DNA from 2 places in the Pseudomonas sp. GP01-A4 genome. Region 2 is predicted to be linked to the other one. Evidence: predicted binding sites of a transcription regulator. Region 2 holds the regulator's gene; the other holds the start of a gene.
What was found. The regulator sigma-54, encoded in region 2, starts transcription at its own class of promoters, with help from an activator protein. The targets are predictions, from matches to a motif close to ANTGGCATNNANNTTGCTNT.

Region 1 (9,560 bases), on a different contig from region 2:
AGCGTGATCAACATGCCGTTCTCCGCCGAGCGTGGCGAAGTCATCGCCGAGGCAGCGTTCTATACTCAGCCCTGGTTCTGGGACATCGTCAAGCAAGTGCTGGGGGTGTTGTTCATCCTGTTGCTGGTGTTCGGCGTACTGCGCCCGGTGCTCAACAACATCACCGGCCACGGCAAGAAGCAACTGGCCCTGGCCGGCGGCGACGTCGAGCTGGGTGGCATGGGCGGCCTCGATGGCGAACTGGCCAACGACCGCGTGAGCCTCGGTGGCCCGCAAAGCATTCTGTTGCCTAGCCCGAGCGAGGGTTATGACGCTCAGTTGAACGCAATCAAGAGCCTGGTGGCCGAAGACCCGGGTCGTGTGGCCCAGGTCGTGAAAGAGTGGATTAACGCAGATGAGTGATAGCCGAGCTGCAGTAGCCAAACTCTCCCGGGTCGACAAAGCCGCCGTGCTGTTGCTGTCCCTCGGAGAAACCGACGCCGCCCAAGTGCTGCGCCACATGGGGCCCAAAGAGGTTCAGCGTGTCGGCGTGGCCATGGCGCAAATGCGCAATGTGCACCGCGAGCAAGTCGAGCAGGTGATGAGCGAGTTCGTCGAGATCGTCGGCGACCAGACCAGCCTGGGCGTCGGCTCCGACAGCTACATTCGCAAGATGCTCACCTCGGCCCTGGGCGAAGACAAGGCCAACGGCCTGATCGACCGCATCCTGCTGGGTGGCAACACCAGCGGCCTCGACAGCCTGAAGTGGATGGAACCGCGGGCCGTGGCCGACGTGATCCGCTACGAACACCCGCAAATCCAGGCGATCGTGGTGGCGTATCTCGACCCCGACCAGGCCGGTGAAGTGCTCGGCCACTTCGACCATAAGGTGCGCCTGGATATCATCCTGCGCGTCTCGTCGTTGAACACCGTGCAGCCGGCGGCCCTGAAAGAACTGAACACGATTCTCGAGAAGCAGTTCTCGGGCAATTCCAACGCTTCGCGCACCACCCTGGGCGGCATCAAGCGTGCGGCCGACATCATGAACTTCCTCGACAGCTCGGTGGAAGGCCAGTTGATGGACTCGATCCGCGAGATCGACGACAGCCTGTCGGTGCAGATCGAAGACCTCATGTTCGTGTTCAACAACCTCTCCGACGTCGACGACCGTGGCATCCAGGCGTTGCTGCGGGAAGTGTCCTCCGACGTACTGGTGCTGGCGCTCAAGGGCTCCGACGAGGGCGTCAAGGAAAAGATCTTCAAGAACATGTCCAAGCGGGCTTCCGAACTGTTGCGCGACGACCTCGAGGCCAAGGGCCCGGTGCGCGTCAGCGACGTGGAAACTGCACAGAAGGAAATCCTCACCATTGCCCGCCGTATGGCCGAAGCCGGAGAAATCGTTCTCGGTGGGAAGGGCGGCGAAGAAATGATTTAAGGCGCCGCGCATGTCGAACAAAGATGAGACGCCCAGCGATCTGATTCGCGCACGGGACGTCGGAGGGTTCGACGTCTGGTCGCTGCCCAGTTTCGACCCGCATCGCCCGGAGCCTGAGCCGGAGCCGGTAGAAGAACCCCCGGCCGAGATGGAAGAAGTGCCGCTGGAGGAAGTCCAGCCACTGACCCTGGAAGAGCTCGAAAGCATTCGCCAGGAAGCCTACAACGAAGGTTTCTCCACCGGCGAGAAGGACGGTTTTCGCAGCACCACCCTCAAGGTCCGCCAGGAAGCCGAGGCCGCGCTGAGCGTCAAGCTGGCCAGCCTGGAAACCCTGATGGGCAGCCTGTTCGAGCCCATCGCCGAGCAGGACTCGCAGATTGAAAAAGCCATGGTCGGGCTGGTGGAGCACATCACCCGCCAGGTGATTCAGCGCGAATTGGCCCTGGACTCCACGCAAATCGAAAGCGTGATGCGCGAAGCCCTCAAGCTGCTGCCCCTGGGCGTCGGCAACGTGCGGCTGTACATCAACCCGCAGGATTTCGAACAGGTCAAAGCCCTGCGCGAGCGCCATGAAGAAACCTGGCGCATCGTCGAAGACGCTGCGCTGCTGCCCGGTGGTTGCCGGGTCGAGACCGAGCACAGCCGCATCGATGCCACGGTGGAGACGCGCATCACGCAGATCATGGCCAAGCTGTTCGATCAGTTGCACGAGCAGGCGCTGCACCCGGCAGAGCCGGACTTGAGCGTCGAACTGGACACCCCCGATGCGCCTTGATCGCACCAGCTTCGCCAAGCGCCTGGGTGGCTATGCCGAAGTCACCGAGTTGCCCGGCCAGCCGATCCTGGAGGGCCGCCTGCTGCGCATGGTCGGCCTGACCCTGGAAGCCGAAGGCCTGCGCGCCGCCATGGGCAGCCGCTGCATGGTGATCAACGACGACAGCTACCACCCGGTGCAGGTCGAAGCCGAAGTGATGGGGTTCTCCGGCAGCAAAGTATTCCTGATGCCCGTCGGCAGCGTTGCCGGCATTGCCCCCGGCGCTCGCGTGGTGCCGCTGGCCGACACCGGCCGCCTGCCGATGGGCATGAGCATGCTCGGCCGCGTGCTGGATGGCGCCGGGCGCGCCCTCGACGGCAAGGGCGGGATGAAGGCCGAAGACTGGGTGCCGATGGACGGCCCGACCATCAACCCGCTCAAGCGCAACCCCATCAGCGTGCCGCTGGACGTGGGCATTCGCAGCATCAACGGTTTATTGACGGTGGGCCGCGGCCAGCGCCTGGGCCTGTTTGCCGGTACCGGCGTCGGTAAGTCGGTGTTGTTGGGCATGATGACGCGCTTTACCGAGGCCGACATCATCGTGGTCGGGCTGATCGGCGAGCGGGGCCGGGAGGTGAAGGAATTCATCGAGCACAGCCTCGGCGAAGAAGGCCTCAAGCGTTCGGTCGTGGTGGCCTCACCGGCGGATGACGCGCCGCTGATGCGCCTGCGCGCCGCGATGTACTGCACGCGCATCGCCGAATATTTTCGCGACAAGGGCAAGAACGTCCTGTTGCTGATGGACTCCCTGACCCGTTTCGCCCAGGCCCAGCGGGAAATTGCGCTGGCCATCGGCGAGCCGCCGGCCACCAAGGGCTATCCGCCGTCAGTGTTCGCCAAGCTGCCCAAGCTGGTGGAGCGTGCCGGTAACGCCGAAGCCGGTGGTGGTTCGATCACTGCGTTCTACACCGTACTCTCCGAGGGCGATGACCAGCAGGACCCGATTGCCGACTCGGCGCGGGGCGTGCTCGACGGGCACATCGTGCTGTCCCGGCGCCTGGCCGAAGAAGGGCACTACCCGGCCATCGACATCGAAGCCTCCATCAGCCGGGTGATGCCGTCGGTGGTCACCCCGGAGCACATGATGCGCGCGCAGCAGTTCAAGCAACTGTGGTCGCGTTATCAACAGAGCCGCGACCTGATCAGCGTCGGCGCCTATGTGGCCGGCGGCGATCGCGAGACCGACCTGGCGATTGCCCTGCAACCGCAACTGGTGACGTACCTGCGCCAGGGCCTCAACGACAAGATCAGCATGGGTGAAAGCGAGGCACACCTGGGCACCATCTTCGCGCCGGCGCCGGGCGGATAAACCATGGCCAACACTCGCGCCGCGCGCCTTGCCCCGGTAGTGGACATGGCCGAAAAAGCTGAAAAGACCGCCGTCCAGCGCCTGGGGTACTTCCAGGGCCAGGTTCGCCTGGCGGAAAGCAAGCTGGGGGATCTGGAGCGCTTTCGCGGCGAGTATCAGCAGCAGTGGATCGAGCGTGGCAGCAAGGGCGTCTCCGGGCAGTGGCTGATGGGCTACCAGGGTTTTCTCAACCAGTTGGAAACCGCCGTCGGCCAGCAGCGCCAGAGCCTGGCCTGGCACCAGGCCAACGTCGACAAGGCCCGCGACAGCTGGCAACAGGCCTATGCCCGGGTCGAAGGCCTGCGCAAACTGGTGCAGCGCTACATCGACGAAGCCCGTGCACTGGAAGACAAGCGCGAGCAGAAATTGCTGGATGAATTGTCCCAGCGACTTCCCCGCCAAAACCCCTATTAACCACGCCCTCGCTCCTACACGGATTTGCTCACTTCCCTATCACCTGCTACACCTTGTTGCACATTGCCAATGACAAGGAAGCAGTCGTATGTCAGTCGAATCAGAAGTGTCCCTGGACGGGACGAAGTTGACGATCACCGTCAGGGGGCGATTCGATTTCGGTAGCCACCAGGCCTTTCGTGATGCCTACGAGCGGTTCTACAAGGTGCCCGAGATCTACGTGGTGGACTTGAAGGAAACCACCTACATGGACAGCTCGGCCCTGGGCATGCTCCTGCTGTTGCGTGACCATGCCGGAGGCGACAATGCCGAAGTGCAGGTGGTCAACGCCAACTCCGATGTGCGCAAGATCCTGGCCATTTCCAACTTCGACAAACTGTTCGACCTCACTTGAGCGTCCTGGCCCCGGTCCTCGAGGCGCTGACGGTGTTGATCGCCGAAGACAGCGCCGCCGACCTGTTGTTGCTGTCAACCATCGTGCGCCGCCAGGGCCACCAGGTGCTGACCGCCAGTAACGGCCAGGAAGCGGTCGATGTGTTTACCCGTGAACGGCCGCAGTTGGTGTTGATGGACGCCCTGATGCCGGTGATGGACGGCTTCGAGGCGGCCCGCCAGATCAAGCAGCGGGCGGGGGAGGCGCTGGTGCCGATCATCTTCCTCACCTCCCTGCGCGAGAGCGAAGCCCTGGCCCAGTGCCTGGATGCCGGGGGCGACGACTTCCTGGCCAAACCCTATAACCAGGTGATCCTGGCGGCAAAGATCAATGCCATGGATCGCCTGCGTCGCTTGCAGGCCACGGTGTTGCAGCAACGCGACCTGATCGCCCGGCACCACGACTACCTGCTGCAGGAGCAGCGAGTGGCCAAGGCGGTGTTCGACAAGGTGGCCCACTCGGGCTGCATCAACGCCGCGCCGAATATTCGTTATGTGCAGTCGCCCTACGCGCTGTTCAACGGCGATTTGCTGCTGGCCGCGTACACGCCGTCGGGCGATATGCATGTGCTGCTGGGGGACTTTACTGGCCACGGTTTACCGGCGGCGGTCGGCGCGATGCCGCTGGCGGAAGTGTTCTACGGCATGACTGCCAAGGGCTACGGATTGGCGCAAACCCTGCGGGAGATGAACGCCAAGCTCAAGCGCATCCTGCCGGTGGACATGTTCTGTTGTGCCACCTTGCTGTGCCTCAGCGCCCAGCGACGGGTGGTGGAAGTGTGGAATGGCGGCATGCCCGACGGCTACGTGCATGACGTCACCACCGGCAAGCGCACGCCGCTGGTGTCGCGGCATTTGCCATTGGGCGTGCTGGCGGCCGAGGCGTTTGATGACCGCACTGAAGTCTGGCCGATGGCGCTGGGTGACCGAGTGTTTTTGCTGTCGGATGGTGTGCTGGATACTGCCGATGCCCATGAACAGTTGTTTGGCGCCGAGCGGTTGCAGCAGGTGTTTGCGGCCAATCGCGAGCCGGACCGGTTGTTCGAGGAGATCGAACAGGCCTTGGCGGGTTTTCGCGGTGAGGTGCGCGATGACATCAGCATGGTGGAGATCAGCCTGCAGGCGGATGAGCCGTTGCGTTCGTCGTCGGTGGTGTATTCCGACAGTGGGCAGTCGTCGCCGCTGGATTGGTCGGTAAGTTTTGAGTTTCGTGCCGAGACGCTCAAGTCCTACAACCCTTTGCCGTATTTGTTGCAGTTGCTGTTGGAGATTCATGGGCTGCGGGAGCAGAGCGGGGCGTTGTACAGCGTGATGGCAGAGTTGTATTCCAATGCGCTTGAACATGGTGTGCTGGGGCTGGATTCGCGGCTCAAGCGGGATGCACAGGGGTTTGCTGCGTATTACCGCGAGCGTAATGAGCGGCTGGCGCGGTTGGATAGCGGGTATGTGCGGGTGCACCTGGATGTGGTGCCGACCGGGGAGGGGGGGTGTCTGACGCTGCGGATCGAGGACAGTGGGGCCGGGTTTGATGTGGATAAGGTGCTGGCCAGGCCGCTGGATGTTGACCGTCTGTCTGGTAGGGGATTGAGCCTGGTGCGCCAGTTGAGCAGCGATGTAGGCTGGTCTGATGGCGGGCGGTGTGTGTGCGTGGAGTTTTCATGGAAGGCTCTGGCATAATCCGCCGATTCTTGATCAAGGAGCGAACAAGTGGCAGAGATTCATCTGGACCCCGATGTGCTGACTGGCTTGCAGGAGGTCATGGAGGGCGAGTATCCGAAGCTGCTCGACACTTTTCTCGATGACTCGCAAAAGCGGGTAGAGGCGTTGCGCCGGGCTCGGGATGATGCCAAGGCGCTTGGGCGGATTGCGCATAGCTTCAAGGGGAGTAGCGGTAATCTTGGGGCGGTGCGGTTGGCTGAGCTTTGTCAGTTGCTCGAGGATAAGTCCGCCAAGCCTGTGGTTGCGGACTTGGCGCAGTTGGTGGATGAGATTGACCATGAATTCGCGCTGGTGCGGCCGTTGTATGAGCATGAGCGGGGGCGGTTTCAGCTCTGACGCTTTTGGTGTGTATATCGGTTTCTTCGGTAACGGCGGCTTATGGTTTCGCTCTTGCAGCGAGTCACTTTGCAAAAGCGGCACAGTAACCAAGGCGCTCTGCCCCATCAAAAACCAGAGCGAAAGCAGAGCTGCTTTTCTGTGGGAGCGGGCTTGCTCGCGAAAAACCTGAGAGCGCCGCGTTCATCCAGAATGCCCGCGTCATCGTTAACGACCTTCGCGAGCAAGCCCGCTCCCACATTTGGACCGTGCCCGCTTTTGATTTGGCTGTTGCTTTTGCTCTTCAACACTCAAGACCCCATACAAGCCCTCACCCAAATAACGGATATACACCCTTAAACCAAAACCTGGCCCAACTCTTGCTCTATCTCCTGTTACCGCACCCTCGACCCCTGTGCGGCGGAGACTCTTGACTATGGCAATCACCCCGAATTCGCTCCTTCAGGCAGCCCTTGCGGCCAAGCCTCAAGCGCCCGCTGCCAATCCACCGGCAGTGGCTGCGAACCCGCGGGACAAGGCCCCGGGCTTCGCTCAGGTGTTCGCCAACCAGGCCCCTGCGCCTGCGGCAAAACCTGTCGACACCCCCATCAAATCCACCCGCGACAAGCCTGCGGACAACAGCCCCAAGCCCGCCGCCAACAACGACAAGCCTGCCGCCGGCACCCCATCGGTTGCCGAAAACGGCAAGACTTTGCCTGCCAGCCCACCGGCCAAGGCGGACACCCCGGACACCACCGCCAAGTCAGACGACGATGCCCCGGCAGACGATCCGTCCCTGGCCCAGCAACCTCCGGTCGACCCCGCCGTAGACCCGGCGCTGATAGCCGCGGTAGTCCCTGTCCCCGTCCCCGCTACGCCGGCGCCCGTCGAGACCCCGACGCCGGCCACCGCGAAGGATGACAAAAACCAGCCAGTCGTGGCGCCACCGATTGCCGCGACCGACGACGCCAAGCCCGCCTTCGATCCCGAGGCCGATCCGCTGGATGCAATGCCCGCCGTGCGCCTGGCCATGGAACAGGGCGGACACGTGTCCGCCAGCAGCCAGGCCCCGGCAAAAACCGCCCCGGCCCCGACCCAGGATCAGCCGACTGCCGCGCAAAACTTCGTCACAGGCCTGGCCAATATGGTCGACCAGCAAGCGTCCAAGGACAGCACCGACCAGGGCGGCGACAAAGCCTTTGCCGGTCTGATCGACGGCGGCCTCAAGGATTTGAAGGACGCCAGCAGCGACACCCGTGTCGATGACTTCGCCAACCGCCTCGCCGCGCTGACCCAGGCTGCCACGCCGAAAACTGCGAATGCCCTGCCGCCGGTGGCCAACGCGCCATTGGCCATGCACCAGAGTGGCTGGACCGATGAGGTGGTGAACCGGGTCATGTACCTGTCCAGCGCCAACCTCAAGTCGGCAGAGATCCAGTTGCAGCCCGCTGAACTGGGTCGCCTGGACATCAGCGTGAAGATGTCCGCCGACCAGCAGGCGCAAGTCACCTTCATGAGCGGCCATGCGGTGGTGCGTGAAGCCCTGGAAAGCCAGTCGGGCCGCCTGCGGGAGATGTTTGCCCAGCAGGGCATGGGCCAGGTCGACGTCAACGTGTCGGACCAGTCACGTGGCTGGCAGGGGCAGCAGGGCCAGGACCAGCAACAGCAGAACCAGGCTCGCGGCGTCAGCGGCAGTGGCGGGCGGGGTGATGGGGTTGATGGCGGCGGTATCGGTGAGGTGGCTGAAGTGGCCGCGCCGGTGGTGCAGTCGGTGATTGGCTCCAGTGCCGTGGACTACTACGCCTGATCCGAGGCCTGGCGATGATCAAAATGTGGGAGCGGGCTTGCTCGCGAATACGGAGTGTCAGTCACAGTTACAGGTGCTGATCCACCGCTTTCGCGAGCAAGCCCGCTCCCACATTGGTTTTGCAGTGTCGGCGAAACCGTGACCGAACTGACAACTCTGGCATAACACTTGCTCTTGCCTTTCCCCAGAACTATGAATCCCAGAATAGTGACGGATTATTGGCATGGCGAAGAGCGACGACGCAGCAAAAGCACCCGCAGGCAAGGGCAAGCTCAAGCTTATCCTGCTGATTGTCCTGGCCTTGTTGCTGGCGATCGGCTTGTCCGTGGGGGCTACCTGGTACTTTATGCACAGTGCCCAGAGCAAACCGGCCGCCACGGCCGAGGTCAACCCCAACGTCAAGCAACCGGCAATCTTCGAGCCGATGCTGCCGGCGTTTGTCGCCAACTTCAATCAGAACGGCCGTCAACGCTACCTGCAGGTGAGCATTACCCTGCTGGCGCGTAACCAGGCAGACCTGGATGCCCTCAAGGTGCACATGCCAGTGATCCGCAACAACCTGGTGATGCTGTTTTCCGCCCAACCCTTCGACACCCTCGCCACCCCGGTGGGCCAGGAAATGCTGCGCCAGAAGGTCACTGCCAGCGTGCAGGAAGTGGCCCAGAAGGAAGTCGGCAAACCGGTGATCGAGCAGGTGCTCTTCACTAATTTCGTATTGCAGTAGGATCACGACATGGCCGTGCAGGACCTGCTGTCCCAGGATGAAATCGATGCGCTGCTCCATGGCGTCGACGATGGTCTGGTACAGACCGAAATGGCTGCCGAGCCCGGCAGCGTCAAAAGCTACGACCTGACCAGCCAGGATCGCATCGTCCGTGGACGCATGCCGACCCTGGAAATGATCAACGAGCGTTTTGCCCGTTACACCCGTATCAGCATGTTCAACATGCTGCGCCGCTCGGCGGACGTGGCGGTGGGCGGCGTGCAGGTGATGAAGTTCGGTGAGTACGTGCACTCGCTGTACGTGCCCACCAGCCTCAACCTGGTGAAGATCAAGCCGCTGCGCGGCACCGCGCTGTTCATCCTCGACGCCAAGCTGGTGTTCAAGCTGGTGGACAACTTCTTCGGCGGCGACGGCCGTCACGCCAAGATCGAAGGCCGTGAATTCACCCCGACCGAGTTGCGGGTGGTGCGCATGGTGCTGGAGCAGGCCTTCATCGACTTGAAGGAAGCCTGGCAGGCGATCATGGAAGTCAATTTCGAGTACATCAACTCGGAAGTGAACCCGGCCATGGCC
Region 2 (9,560 bases):
AGCAGGAATTTACCGATCAAGTCCTCCAGCACCAACGACGACTGTGTGTCATGAATGGTCGAACCATCCTTGAGCAGGGCAGATTCCCCGCCGACGCTGATGCCGATGTACTTCTCGCCCAGCAGGCCAGCGGTGAGGATAGACGCAGTGGAGTCAGTCGGCAGGTTATCTACCTTCTTGTCCACCTGCATGGTCACACGGCCGGTGAAGCTGTCGCGGTCCAGATCGATTGCCGTGACCTTGCCGATGGTTACACCCGCCATGGTCACTTTAGCTCTGACAGTCAAACCGGCGATATTGTCGAAGTAGGCGTAAAGTTTATAAGTATCGGCGGTGGGGCTGGCCGATAGGCCGCTGACTCGCAGGGCGAGCAACAGTAAAGCCAGGATGCCAGCCAGCAAGAAAAGGCCGACACCGATTTCCACAGTGCGGTTTTGCATCAGAAATCTCCAAACATCAAGGCGGTCAAAATGAAGTCAAGGCCCAGTACCGCCAGCGAGGCGTACACAACGGTCTTGGTGGTGGCGCGACTGATCCCTTCTGAGGTGGGCTCACAGTCATAGCCTTGGAATACGGCGATCCAGGTCACTACAAAGGCGAAGACGATGCTTTTAATGATGCCGTTGAGCACGTCGCCGCTGAAGGTCACGCTGTTTTGCATGTTGCCCCAGTAGGAGCCGTCGTAGACGCCCAACCAGTCAACCGCCACCCATGAACCGCCCCAGATCCCGACCACGCTGAATACCATCGCCAGCAGTGGCAGGGAGATGAAGCCGGCCCACAGGCGCGGGGCAACAATGTACTTGAGTGGATCGACGCCGATCATTTCCAGGCTGGACAGCTGCTCGGTGGCCTTCATGTTGCCGATTTCGGCCGTCAGCGCAGAACCTGCGCGCCCGGCAAACAGCAGCGCGGTCACCACCGGGCCCAACTCACGCAACAGCGTCAGGGCAACCATCTGCCCAACAGCCTGCTCGGACCCGTAGCTGGAGAGGATATTGAAGCCTTGCAGCGCCAACACCATGCCGATGAACACCCCGGAGACCACGATGATCACCAGGGACATCACGCCCACGGAGTGCAATTGCTTGATCAGCAGGCCGAAACCGCCGCCAATACCGCCGCGGCCGAGCAAGGCATGAAACAGGAAAATCGTCGAACGCCCCAGCACACCGATGATATCGATGCCGGAGCGACCGAAAAGGCGAACCTTTTCGAGTAATGATGTCTTGCGCATCAGCGCTTCCCCAGAAGATCTGAGCGGTAGTCCGCTGCCGGAAAGTGAAAAGGCACCGGGCCATCGGGATCGCCGGTCATGAATTGGCGAATGCGCGGGTTGTCTGCGTTCATCAGTTCTTCAGGCGTGCCCTGCCCCAGCACCTGGCCATCGCCCACTACATATAGGTAGTCGGCAATGCTCGCGGTCTCGGCCAGGTCGTGGGAAACCACGATACTGGTGATACCCAACGCATCATTGAGCAGGCGGATCAGGCGTACCAGCACCCCCATGGCAATCGGGTCCTGGCCAACGAAAGGCTCGTCGTACATGAGAATCTGCGGGTCGAGGGCGATGGCACGCGCCAGGGCGACACGACGCTTCATGCCTCCGGACAACTCGTCGGGCATCAAATCGATAGCACCGCGCAGCCCGACGGCCTGCAATTTCAGCAACACAATGTCACGAATCATTTCATCGGACAGCTGTGTATGCACCCGCAGCGGGAACGCCACGTTTTCGAAAACATCGAGATCGGTAAACAACGCGCCGCTCTGGAACAGGACGCCCATGTGTTTGCGGGCATCGAACAGGTCACTGCGCGAAAGGGTCGGCAGGTTCTGGCCATTGACCCAGACTTCACCGGCGGAGGGGCGCAATTGCATGCCCATCAGGCGCAGCAGCGTAGTCTTGCCGCAGCCGGAAGGCCCCATGATGCCCGTGACTTTGCCGCGGGGAATGCGAATATCCACATTATTGAAGATGCTGCGCGTACCGCGCTTGAAGGAAAGGCCCTTCAGCTCGACCGCGTAGGCGTTATCGGCACTCATCTAAACTCCTTGGGATGCAGCCTTTCACTCAGACACTTTGTTTTCGACAAATGCTTGCGCCGAATAGACAAAAAGGCCGTGCGGACCGAACTGGCCGCGAACTATATCACTGCTGGTACAGCGCCCCCAAGGCCGGAACAGAGCTTGTTCAGAAACAGGACAGCTAAAAAATCCTGGCTGAGGTTCAATCTCAACCACAGGTGGATTGAATAAAGCCTGACGAACTTGTGTGAGGGAATTGATCATTACCGTTATAATCGCCGACTTTTCGTCAGGCTATACGATTTCAGACATGAGCCAATCCAGCGACCTTATTCAATCCGCACAACGCACCATCCGCCTCGAGCTTGAAGCCGTAGAAGGCTTGCTGGCCCATATCGACGCGGATTTCGTACGCGCCTGCGAGATGATTCTGGCCAGCAAGGGCCGCGTAGTGGTGGTCGGCATGGGCAAATCCGGGCATGTCGGCAACAAGATCGCCGCCACCCTGGCGAGCACCGGGACCACCGCGTTCTTCGTGCATCCGGCCGAAGCCAGCCACGGCGACATGGGCATGATCACCCGGGACGACATCATCCTGGCACTGTCCAACTCCGGCACCACCAACGAAATCGTGACCCTGCTGCCGCTGATCAAGCGCCTGGGTATCCAGCTGATCAGCGTGACCGGCAACCCGGACTCGACGCTGGCAAAAGCCGCCGAAGTGAATTTGAACGTGCACGTTGCCCACGAGGCCTGCCCGCTGAACCTGGCACCGACCTCCTCCACCACCGCCGCCCTGGTCATGGGCGATGCGCTGGCCGTGGCATTGCTGGAAGCCCGCGGGTTTACCGCCGAAGACTTCGCGTTTTCCCACCCGGGCGGCGCCCTTGGCCGTCGCCTGCTGCTGAAAGTGGAAAACGTCATGCACGCCGGCGACGAGCTGCCACAAGTGCCACGCGGCACCTTGCTGAAAGATGCCTTGATGGAAATGACCCTCAAGCGCCTGGGCATGACCGTAATCCTGGAGTCCGACGGGCGGCTGGCCGGGGTCTTCACCGACGGCGACCTGCGCCGCACCCTGGACCGCAACCTCGACATCCAGACCGCCACCATCGACGAAGTCATGACGCCTCACGGCAAGACCGCACGCCCTGACATGCTCGCGGCCGAAGCACTGAAGATCATGGAAGACCACAAGATCCTGGCGCTGGTGGTGGTCGACAGCGACGACCGTCCGGTTGGCGCCCTGAACATGCACGACTTGCTGCGTGCGGGAGTGATGTAGATGACCACCGACCTGATGCAACGGGGCAAGCACATCAAGCTGGCGATTTTCGACGTCGACGGCGTGCTGACGGATGGCCGCCTGTACTTTCTGGAAGACGGCAGCGAATTCAAGACGTTCAACACCCTCGACGGCCAGGGCATCAAGATGCTGATGGCGGCGGGCGTGCAAACCGGCATCATCAGCGGTCGCAAGACCCCGGTTGTGGAACGCCGCGCACAAAACCTGGGTATTCCTCACCTGTATCAGGGCCGCGAGGATAAACTGGTGGTTCTGGACGAGCTTCTTGGCCAACTCAACCTAAGCTATGAGCAGGTTGCGTACCTGGGTGACGATTTACCCGACCTGCCGGTGATTCGCCGGGTCGGCCTGGGCATGGCCGTGGCCAATGCGGCGGCGTTCGTTCGCGAACACGCCCATGGTGTAACCACCGCCCGCGGCGGCGAAGGCGCCGCCCGCGAGTTCTGCGAGTTGATTCTGCGCGCCCAAGGCAGCCTTGAAGCGGCCCACGCCGCCTACCTATAGAGCGTTTTATGCTGAGTAAAAAGATTCGCAATTTCCTGATACTTGCAGTCATCGCCGCGGTTTTCCTCGCGGTCGGCTACTGGAATATCAGCCCGGAGCGCTTCCTCGACAAGCCGGTTGCACAGGTTGACGAGAGTGCTATCGACTATTACGCCATCAACGCCCACAGCATCCAGTACCTGCCCGATGGCAAGGTCCAGTATGAAATGACCTCCGACAAGGTCGAACACTTGAAGGCATCCGAGGTCACTTTGCTGACCAAGCCGGACATGAACCTGTACCGCGGCGCCGAATTTCCATGGCACGTCACCAGCGAGCGTGGCGAGGTCAACCCGGACGGCACCCAAGTGGAACTGATTGACTCGGTGCGGGTAGCCCGCACTGACGCCAAGAACCGCGACACCATTATTACCAGCAGTCGCATGACCGTATTCCCACAGAAGCAATATGCGCAGACCGAGCAAGACGTTAGAATTGACGGCGCTGGCGGTGTATCGACTGGCAAGGGAATGAAAGCGTATTTGAAAGAAAGCAGGATACACCTGCTATCGAACGTAAGAGGACAGTATGAGGCTCGTTAAAACCCTCCCTATTTTGCTCGGCCTGGGCGCAGCACTGGGAAGCGTGAGCGCCTGGGCTCTGCCGAACGATAGCCAGCAACCGATCCACATTCAGGCTGACGATGCGCAGCTGGATGACAAGCAAGGTATCGCGACCTACACGGGCAGCGTGATCATCACCCAGGGCTCGATGAAAGTGACGGGTAACACCGTGACACTGACTCGTACCCCGGCGGGCGATATCGACGTGGTCACTTCGGTGGGCAACCTGGCGTATTTCGAACAACTGCAGAAAGTGGGCGACCCTACGCCGGTCAAAGGCTATGGCAAGACGATCCAGTACCACGCCCAGCAAAACCGCATCGTGCTGATCGACCAGGCCCGGGTCATCAATGACGGCAACACCACCGACGGCGAAAAAATCGTCTACGACACGGTGAAGCAGATCGCCCAGGCCGGCCGTGCTACCGGCTCGAAAATCAGCACGCCGAAGCCGCGTATCGACATGGTTATCCAGCCGAAGCAGAAACCGGGCGCAGCCCAGCCGGCGCCGAAACCCGACGCGAAGAAGGCGAATTAATGGCAACCCTGAAAGCCCAGCATCTGGCCAAGGCTTATAAAAGCCGTCAGGTCGTGCGTGACGTCAGCCTGTCGATCGACAGCGGCCAGATCGTCGGTTTGCTCGGCCCCAACGGTGCCGGCAAGACCACCTGCTTCTACATGATCGTCGGCCTGGTGCAGGCCGATCAAGGCCGCGTCCTGATCGACGACCTGGACGTGAGCCACCAGCCTATGCACGGCCGTGCGCAAGCGGGTATCGGCTATCTTCCCCAGGAAGCATCGATCTTCCGCAAACTGTCGGTTTCCGACAACATCATGGCCATCCTCGAGACCCGCAAGGAACTCGACCGCGCCGGGCGCAAGAAAGAGCTGGAAAGCCTGCTGCAGGAATTCCACATCAACCACATTCGCGACAACCTCGGCATGAGCCTTTCCGGCGGCGAGCGTCGTCGTGTGGAAATCGCCCGCGCGCTGGCCACGGCGCCCAAGTTCATCCTGCTGGACGAACCTTTCGCCGGTGTCGACCCGATCTCGGTCGGCGACATCAAGCAGATCATCCATCATCTCAAGGCCAAGGGCATCGGTGTTTTGATCACCGACCACAACGTCCGTGAGACGCTCGATATCTGCGAAACCGCCTACATCGTCAACGATGGACAGCTGATTGCCGAAGGTGACTCTGCCACTATCCTGGCCAACGAACTGGTCAAGGAAGTGTATCTGGGTCACGAGTTCCGCCTGTAAACACGGTGGTATCAGGCCATTCGCCATGGAGCGCGGTAGTCAATAAAAACCTCAGTATTTTTATTGTTACCGCGCTCTAGGCAAAGCCCCCGATATCAGGCATATAATTTGCTTATGTTTGGCGCTCACGCGCCCTGTCGTGGATGGCGCATTGCGCCGGCGAATAAGGTGTTAAGCCCCTGCCATGAAACCATCGCTAGTCCTGAGAATGGGCCAGCAGCTGACGATGACACCGCAGCTGCAACAGGCCATCCGCCTGCTCCAATTGTCGACCCTGGACCTGCAACAGGAAATCCAGGAGGCCCTGGAGTCCAATCCGATGCTCGAACGCCAGGAAGAAGGCGACGACTTCGATAATGCAGACCCGCTGGCCGACAACATCGAGCAAAAGCCCAACCCCGACGTACAGGAACCCTCCTACCAGGAAACCGCCCCTACGGTGGATAACCTTGAGGAAGGCGAATGGAACGAACGCATTCCCAACGAACTTCCCGTGGATACCGCCTGGGAAGACGTCTACCAGACCAGCGCCAGCAGCCTGCCCAGCAACGATGACGACGAGTGGGACTTCACCACCCGCACATCAGCCGGCGAGAGCCTGCAAAGCCATTTGCTCTGGCAGCTGAACCTGGCACCGATGTCCGATACCGATCGCCTGATCGCCGTGACCCTGATCGATTGCATCAACAACCAGGGCTACCTGGACGAGACCCTTGAGGAGATCCTCGAGGCGTTCGACCCGGAACTGGACATCGAACTGGACGAAATCGAAGCCGTCCTGCACCGCATCCAGCAATTCGAGCCGGCCGGCATCGGCGCCCGCAACCTCAGCGAGTGCCTGCTGCTGCAACTGCGCCAATTGCCGGCCAAGACGCCTTGGCTGAGCGAAGCGCAGCGCCTGGTCACCGACTATATCGACCTGCTGGGCAGCCGCGACTACAGCCAGTTGATGCGCCGCATGAAGCTCAAGGAAGATGACCTGCGCCAGATCATCGAGCTGGTGCAGAGCCTCAACCCACGCCCGGGCTCGCAGATCGAGTCCAGCGAAGCCGAATATGTCGTGCCCGACGTGATTGTGCGCAAGGACAACGAACGCTGGCTGGTGGAGCTGAACCAGGAATCGGTGCCGCGCCTGCGGGTCAATCCGCAATACGCAGGTTTTGTGCGCCGCGCCGACACCAGCGCCGATAACACCTTCATGCGTAACCAACTGCAGGAAGCCCGCTGGTTCATCAAGAGCCTGCAAAGCCGCAACGAAACCCTGATGAAAGTCGCCACCCAGATCGTCGAGCACCAGCGCGGCTTCCTGGAATACGGCGATGAAGCAATGAAGCCGCTGGTACTGCACGACATCGCCGAGGCGGTGGGCATGCACGAATCAACTATTTCCCGGGTGACCACGCAAAAATTCATGCATACCCCACGGGGTATATATGAGCTGAAATACTTTTTCTCCAGCCACGTCAGCACCTCCGAAGGCGGCGAATGCTCGTCCACGGCGATCCGCGCGATCATCAAAAAACTGGTTGCCGCGGAAAATCAGAAAAAGCCGTTGAGTGACAGCAAGATCGCTGGTTTACTGGAGGCACAAGGCATTCAGGTCGCCCGTCGAACCGTCGCCAAGTACCGCGAGTCCCTAGGGATCGCGCCTTCCAGCGAGCGTAAGCGTTTGATGTGACGGGCGGGCCATAGCGTTCCAGTGGCGGGTATTCCTACCCGCCGCTTTATGCACTGGCAACGAAGGAGAAGCTGTATGCAAGTCAACATCAGTGGACACCATGTAGAAGTCACCCCTCCATTGCGCGAATACGTCGAGCTGAAGCTGAAGAAGCTTGAGGGCCATTTCGACAAGATCACCAACGTTCAGGTCATCATGAAGGTCGACAAGCTTCAGCAGAAAATCGAAGCGACACTTCAGATACCCGGTGGCGAAGTGGTCGCCAATGCCGAACATGAAGACATGTATGCATCAATCGACTTGCTCACAGACAAGCTTGACCGCCAACTTAAAAAGCATAAGGAAAAGCAGCAGAGCCTTCTTCAAGGCACTGGCCGCTAACACTCCCCACCCATGATCCGACTTGAAACCATCCTGACCCCCGGCCGTTCCCTCGTGAACGTGCCGGGCGGCAGTAAAAAGCGCGCCCTCGAACAAATTGCCAACCTGATCGGCCGCGAAGTGCCCGAACTGGATACGCAAGCTGTGTACGAGGCCCTGATCGCCCGTGAAAAGCTCGGCTCCACCGGCTTTGGCAACGGCATCGCCATTCCTCACTGCCGCCTGCAAGGCTGTGAGTCTCCAGTCAGCGCCCTGCTGCACCTGGACGCCCCTATCGATTTCGACGCCATCGACGGCGCGCCGGTCGACCTGCTGTTCGTGCTGCTGGTCCCGCAAGCTGCCACCGATGCGCACCTGGAACTGCTTCGGCAGATCGCCAGCATGCTCGACCGCAAGGACGTACGCGACAAACTGCGTAGTGCCTCAAGCAATGAGGCGCTCTACCAGGTTGTCCTGGATGAACAAAACGGGCATTAATCATGCGTTTGATCATCGTCAGCGGCCGTTCCGGCTCAGGTAAAAGCACGGCCCTCAATGTTCTTGAGGACAACGGCTTCTATTGCATCGACAACCTGCCCGCCGGCCTGCTACCGGAACTGGCGGAACGCGCGCTGATTCATACCGAGTTGGCGCAACCGCTGGTCGCCGTGTCGATCGACGCCCGCAACCTGCCCAGCCACCTCACACGCTTTCCTGAACTGCTCGAAGAAGTGCGGGCCAAGCATATCCATTGCGATGTGCTGTACCTGGACGCCGACGAAGAGACCCTGCTCAAGCGCTTCTCTGAAACCCGTCGCCGCCACCCGTTGAGCAGCCCTCATCGTTCCCTGGCCGAAGCCATCGAGGACGAGACCAAACTGCTGGGGCCGATCATTGACCTGGCCGACCTCAAGATCAACACCACCAGCCTGAACCTGTATCAACTGCGGGATGCGATCAAGCTGCGTCTGCTGAACCAGCCGGAGCCGGGCACGGCGTTCCTTGTCGAGTCGTTCGGTTTCAAGCGCGGCATGCCGGTGGATGCCGACCTGGTGTTCGATGTGCGCTGCCTGCCCAACCCGTACTGGAAGCCGGAACTGCGCGATCAGTCGGGGCTGGACCAACCTGTGGCCGAGTACCTGGCGGCGCAACCGGATGTCGAGGAAATGTACCAGGACATCTCCAGCTACCTGCTCAAGTGGCTGCCGCGTTTTGCGGCCAGCAATCGGGCTTATGTCACCATCGCCATTGGCTGCACCGGCGGCCACCACCGATCCGTCTACCTGACCGAACGCCTGGGCAAGGTGCTGCAACAAACCCTCAAGAACGTCCAGGTTCGCCACCGCGACCTCAGCTGAAAGGAACACCCCCGCGATGCCCGCTCTGGAAATTGAAATCATCAACAAGCTGGGCCTGCACGCCCGGGCCTCGGCCAAGTTCGTCGGCGTCGCCGGGCAGTTCCCTTGCCAGATCCGCGCCGGGCGTACCCCGGAATCCATGGTCGACGGCAAAAGCATCATGGCCATGATGATGCTGGCTGCGGGCAAGGGCACGAAGATTCATTTGAAGACCGAAGGCGAGCAAGAGCAGGAAGCGATGGATGCCCTGGTAGCGTTGATCAATAATTTCTTTGATGAGGGCGAGTAGGTAATCGCCCCTCCCCTGCGTCAGTTGGACAGCAGTTTGCCGTTGAACAGAATCTTCAACGTCTTGACCGTCAGTACGGCCAGGGCGATCGTCAGGAAAGCCAGGATCAGATAGGCAATCGCTTCCAGGATCACGCCTCCTTTGGCATCGGCATATTTCAACGCAGCGTTGC

Region 1: the regulator sigma-54 is predicted to act here: its motif matches at 6,824-6,843, upstream of AC3WKX_RS01980 (flagellar hook-length control protein FliK).

What each region holds. Positions count from the first base shown of each region.
Region 1 covers NZ_JBYSWF010000002.1:30,080-39,639, reverse strand. The annotation lists gene fliF (flagellar basal-body MS-ring/collar protein FliF) at 1-402, shown strand, start outside; gene fliG (flagellar motor switch protein FliG) at 395-1,414, shown strand; gene fliH (flagellar assembly protein FliH) at 1,425-2,189, shown strand; gene fliI (flagellar protein export ATPase FliI) at 2,179-3,537, shown strand; gene fliJ (flagellar export protein FliJ) at 3,541-3,990, shown strand; gene AC3WKX_RS01995 (STAS domain-containing protein) at 4,079-4,384, shown strand; gene AC3WKX_RS01990 (fused response regulator/phosphatase) at 4,381-6,099, shown strand; gene AC3WKX_RS01985 (Hpt domain-containing protein) at 6,130-6,477, shown strand; gene AC3WKX_RS01980 (flagellar hook-length control protein FliK) at 6,893-8,263, shown strand; gene fliL (flagellar basal body-associated protein FliL) at 8,487-8,987, shown strand; gene fliM (flagellar motor switch protein FliM) at 8,997-9,560, shown strand, end outside.
Region 2 covers NZ_JBYSWF010000019.1:22,639-32,198, reverse strand. The annotation lists gene mlaD (outer membrane lipid asymmetry maintenance protein MlaD) at 1-440, opposite strand, end outside; gene mlaE (lipid asymmetry maintenance ABC transporter permease subunit MlaE) at 440-1,237, opposite strand; gene AC3WKX_RS13600 (ATP-binding cassette domain-containing protein) at 1,237-2,046, opposite strand; gene AC3WKX_RS13595 (KpsF/GutQ family sugar-phosphate isomerase) at 2,339-3,313, shown strand; gene AC3WKX_RS13590 (KdsC family phosphatase) at 3,314-3,838, shown strand; gene lptC (LPS export ABC transporter periplasmic protein LptC) at 3,847-4,419, shown strand; gene lptA (lipopolysaccharide transport periplasmic protein LptA) at 4,406-4,978, shown strand; gene lptB (LPS export ABC transporter ATP-binding protein) at 4,978-5,703, shown strand; gene AC3WKX_RS13570 (RNA polymerase factor sigma-54) at 5,888-7,381, shown strand; gene hpf (ribosome hibernation-promoting factor, HPF/YfiA family) at 7,457-7,762, shown strand; gene ptsN (PTS IIA-like nitrogen regulatory protein PtsN) at 7,775-8,239, shown strand; gene rapZ (RNase adapter RapZ) at 8,242-9,099, shown strand; gene AC3WKX_RS13550 (HPr family phosphocarrier protein) at 9,116-9,388, shown strand; gene AC3WKX_RS13545 (SLAC1 anion channel family protein) at 9,409-9,560, opposite strand, start outside.